DNA from 2 places in the Geobacillus sp. LYN3 genome. Region 2 is predicted to be linked to the other one. Evidence: riboswitches for the same ligand, from Rfam matches in the RefSeq annotation. Region 2 holds a riboswitch; the other holds the start of a gene.
What was found. Region 2 has a riboswitch for thiamine pyrophosphate ahead of tenA (thiaminase II). Riboswitches for the same ligand answer to the same signal wherever they lie in the genome.
Positions count from the first base shown of each region.

Region 1: it holds a riboswitch for thiamine pyrophosphate, as region 2 does, so the genes downstream of both, thiC (phosphomethylpyrimidine synthase ThiC) here and tenA (thiaminase II) in region 2, are expected to answer to the same signal.

Region 1 is NZ_QCWL01000001.1:829,596-832,076, forward strand. It holds gene DCC82_RS04285 (methyl-accepting chemotaxis protein) at 1-831, shown strand, start outside; TPP riboswitch at 896-1,010, shown strand; gene thiC (phosphomethylpyrimidine synthase ThiC) at 1,381-2,481, shown strand, end outside.
Region 2 is NZ_QCWL01000001.1:1,035,675-1,038,155, forward strand. It holds gene DCC82_RS05410 (class I SAM-dependent rRNA methyltransferase) at 1-612, opposite strand, end outside; gene DCC82_RS05415 (YbjQ family protein) at 769-1,083, shown strand; TPP riboswitch at 1,157-1,264, shown strand; gene tenA (thiaminase II) at 1,373-2,068, shown strand; gene DCC82_RS05425 (ECF transporter S component) at 2,055-2,481, shown strand, end outside.

The sequences.
Region 1 (2,481 bases), 210 kb from region 2:
ATCGCATCGACAATGGAAACGATTTCATTAAATTCCGAACAGCAAGTGAAAACGGCGCAAGAAACGTCGTCAGCGATGAACGATATCTCCGATACGCTTATGCAGGTGGCTGCGAATACGAAGTGCGTGTCTACGAACGTAAATGAAACATCGGCAAAAGCGCAATCGGGAAAACAGTCGATTTCGCAAATGGAAGAGCAGATGCAGTTTATTTATGACCATGTCCAATCACTTGGACAAGTTATTAAAGCGCTTGGAGAGCGTTCGAATGAAATCGGCCAGATTACGCAGGTGATTACAGGAATTGCTTCGCAAACGAATTTACTTGCCTTAAATGCGGCGATTGAGGCGGCAAGGGCAGGGGAGCAAGGAAAAGGGTTCGCCGTTGTGGCGGATGAAGTTCGCAAACTGGCGGAACAGTCTGCTCAATCCGCACAGCAAATTTCGCAGCTGATCGGCTATATCCAAGAAGAAACGGAAAAAGCGATCGAATCGATGGAAACCGTAGTTAGCGAAGTATCGCAAGGGCTTGATGTTGTGCAAACGGCTGGACAGTCGTTTGAACAAATCCGCCAATCCATCAGCGAAGTCAATGCCCAAATCGAACAAGTATCCACAGCGATCGAGCAAATGACAGAAAACGCGCAACGGGTGGCCGCTTCCATTGGACATATGACGGAGATTGTGGAACAATCTTCTTCTGGATCGGCGAATATTTCGGCGGCAACGCAAGAACAAATGGCATCGATGGAGGAAATTGCTTCATCGGCATCATCATTAAGCAAAATGGTGGAAAATATGCAAACAATGTTAAAACGATTTACCGTGTAAAAAAAGTGTATTTACATGGTTATATAAATATGTTAATATTAAGAAAAATTAAATAAATTTGTCGCTTATCTACTAGGGGAGTCCAATAGCTTGGACTGAGAAAAGAACGCGCTTAAGTTCTTTGACCCTTTGAACCTGATCTGGGTTATGCCAGCGTAGGGAAGTAGATAGCGGGAGTGTATGCGTTTGTTGCGTACGTTTCGCTATTTGCGTTCCGTCGGGTTCTCTTAGAGAACCCGATTTTTATTTCCGCATATATTCTCCTATCTCCGCCCCGCGTTTTGGTGTAACTTCAGGTCCTCACCATTATTTTAAGGAGGTGTAGACCTGGTTGCTAAAATCGTTGTCGTGTACTGACCGATGGAAGGAATGGTGCACGACAGATGCCGTCGCTGACAAGCGATCCACGGGGTGTCTTTCACAGCGGGTGAATGACAAGGGAAATTCCCTTCCTGATGGAACTCAGGTGTTTCCTGAGCGGCAAGCAGTTTTGCTGGTTCCATCGCGATGAGTCGATTTTTATAGATTTTAGTAACTAGGAGGAGTTACATGCAAAACATCAAATCTTTCATGCAATTTCCTGCGAGTAAAAAGGTGTATGTCGAAGGTTCAAGACCGGATATTCGTGTTCCGATGAGAGAAATTACGTTAAGTCCAACAAAGACAGAAACAGGAATCATCGAAAATGAACCTGTTCGTGTTTATGACACAAGCGGTCCTTACACCGATCCTGATTTTCAGCCGGACATTCAAAAAGGATTGCCGCCGCTAAGAAAACGCTGGATTTTAGAAAGGGGCGACGTTGAAGAATACGAGGGGCGTCCAGTGAAACCGGAAGATAACGGATTCCGTAATGGGAAGCAATCAGAGATTACTCTGCCTTTCGAGAGAAAACCGCTGCGCGCAAAAAAAGGAAAAACTGTGACGCAAATGCATTACGCAAAACGAGGGATTATTACGCCGGAGATGGAATTTGTTGCGATTCGCGAAAATATAGATCCGGAAATCGTGCGTCAAGAAGTTGCCGCAGGCAGAGCGATTATTCCTTCGAATATTAACCATCCGGAAAGTGAACCGATGATTATTGGGAGTCGTTTTCATGTAAAAATTAATGCGAATATTGGCAATTCCGCAGTCACATCATCCATTGAAGAAGAAGTCGAAAAAATGCTTTGGGCGGTGCGCTGGGGAGCAGACACGATTATGGACTTATCGACGGGAAAACACATTCATGCGACACGAGAATATATTATTCGCAATTCCCCTGTGCCTGTCGGGACGGTTCCGATTTATCAAGCGCTTGAAAAAGTGAATGGCGTCGTTGAAGACTTAACGTGGGAAATTTACCGTGATACGCTCATCGAACAAGCGGAACAAGGGGTGGACTATTTTACGATTCACGCGGGGGTGCTGCTTCGTTACATACCGATGACGGTAAACCGAACGACTGGCATTGTTTCACGCGGCGGCTCGATTATGGCGCAATGGTGTTTAGCCCACCATGAAGAAAACTTCTTATACACGCATTTTGAAGAAATATGCGAGATTTTGAAAACGTACGATATTGCAGTATCGCTTGGAGACGGGCTGCGCCCAGGCTCGATTGCCGATGCGAATGACGAAGCGCAGTTTGCTGAATTGGAGACGCTC
Region 2 (2,481 bases):
TTGGTCGAAGAAAAATCCCGTCTTTTGCCCGTTTTCAATGTCGACGATATATTTGACGCCGTTTTCTTCAATCAGCACTTCCGTTTCCGACTGGCCATACCAAAAGCCTTTTTCTTGCTCTAGCCCTTCTAGCTCGCGGACATACACGTCATTGCGCAAATAAATCGCTTTTGGCTTAAATACTTCAAGCAAACCGCGCAAAATCCAGTCTTTCCGTTTTTCCATCCCGAGGGAAAGAATTTGAACGACAAGCACGTCTTCGTATTTATCGACGATCAGCCCCGGTAAAAAGTCAGCTTCACCGTAAATAGCGCGGCATGAGCGAACGCCGGGAATCATTCGCTCACGATACTCCCATGCTTTGCGGATTCGGTCGACAAAAAATTGTTCATTTAGCTCTTCATCAGGATTTTGCGTCAAAACGCGCACAATGATTTGCGATTTCGGGTTAATATAGCCCTTTGCCAAAAAGTAGCGTTGATGATTATATACGTCCACAAAATCGCCTGGTTCAAAGTCTCCTTCAATATAATCGACTTCGCTTTGGAAAATCCATGGATGTCCTTGTTCCAGACGTTTTTTTCGCTTTCGTTTTAAAAATACGTTTGCCACGTTCTCCACTCCATTATGATATAGTCGTTTGCTTTTTCTATGATACAGAATTGCGGACAAAGACGCAACGCAGGCAAGTTTGTCGACATTTGGCAGGACTATTTTCTTCTAAACAGAATAACGATAAGCATAGATGAAAAGAAAAGAGGGATTGTGATGATTATCGCAACGACGGACTATGTACCAGGAAAACAAATAAAAGAGTATATCGGATTTGTACAAGGAAATACGGTACAGTCAAAACATATCGGCAAAGACATTATGGCTGGTCTGAAAACGATTGTCGGCGGAGAAATCAAGGCGTATACCGAAATGATGGACGAAGCGAGAAAAATTGCGATTGAACGCATGATAAACGAGGCGAAACGCCAAGGAGCAAATGCGGTAATCGGCGTAAGAGTCGCTACAGCGGCAATTATGGCGAATACGTCGGAAATCTTGGCATACGGTACAGCAGTCATCGTGGAATAGTAAAAAAAGGGTTGACAATGATATTTACCGTGATATGATAAATTCAAACAAGGGAAAATTTTTTATATTGGACGCAATCCACTAGGGGGGCCTTTAGAAAGGCTGAGATCAAAGTGTGCCTTTGAGACCCTTAGAACCTGATCTGGGTAATACCAGCGTAGGGAAGTGGAGTGGCGCAGTCGTGGGTTTTTCTGTGTTTTTTCGACGACTATGTGTGCAACACCACTTTCTTTACGCATCGTAAAGGAAGTGGTGTTTATTTTTTATAAAAAGAGGGGGAGAGATAAAGATGTCATTTGCGATGGAATTGCGGAAAAAGGCCGATCCGATCTGGCAGGCAAGCTTTCGCCATCCTTTTGTGAGAGAGTTAGGGGAAGGAACGCTAGACCTTACTCGTTTCCGCTATTATGTGATGCAAGATGAGTATTATTTGCACCATTTTGCGAGAGTTCAAGCAATTGGAGCGGCGAAGTCTCCAGATTTGAAGACAACCGCGCGCATGGCGTATCACGCCCAAAGCACATGTGAAGCGGAATTATCTTTGCATGAAACGTTTGCCGAGCTGCTTGGGATCACGGAAGAAGAAAAAGCGTCATTTATTCCGGCGCCGACCGCATACGCGTATACGTCGCATATGTACCGGGCTGCGTATGAAGGGCATTTAGGTGATGTGATTGCGGCGATTTTGCCGTGCTACTGGCTTTATTATGAGATTGGCGAGAGACTAAAAGACTGCAAGCCAAAAGAGCCAATCTATCAGAAATGGATTGGAACATATAGCTCCGAATGGTTTCGCAGCTTAGTAGAAGAACAAATCGCCCGTTTGGATGCGATTGCGGAAGCAGTCACCGAATCCGATCGCAAACGGATGGAACAGCATTTTCTTATTAGCAGTGAATATGAATACGAATTTTGGGAGATGGCATATCGCTTAGAAACATGGCCATCAGCAAGAAAGGAGATCAAAGAACATGTCAACAACTAAAGGATTGAAGCTCGTTGATATTTTAACGACAATCGTGATTTCTGTCGTTTTTGGGATCATTTATAAAATTTGGGGACCTTTCTACTACTTTGTTAAGCCATTTGGGTTTCATGTTGATCAATTGATTTACGGCATGTGGTTTATCGCCGCATCGGTGGCATATTTGCTGATCCGCAAGCCAGGTGTTGCGCTGTTAGCGGAAATTGCTGCTTCTTCTGGAGAATTTATTATGGGCTCAGAGTGGGGGCTAGAGGTGCTTATTTACGGAGTCGTTCAAGGACTTTTGGCGGAAGTGGTGTTTGCCGCGTTCCGTTATAAACGGTTTGACGCATTGGTCGTGTCGTTAGGGGCGATTGGTGCGACGATTGGCTCGCTTGTGATGGATTTTTATAAAGGGTATATTGAATCGCTGG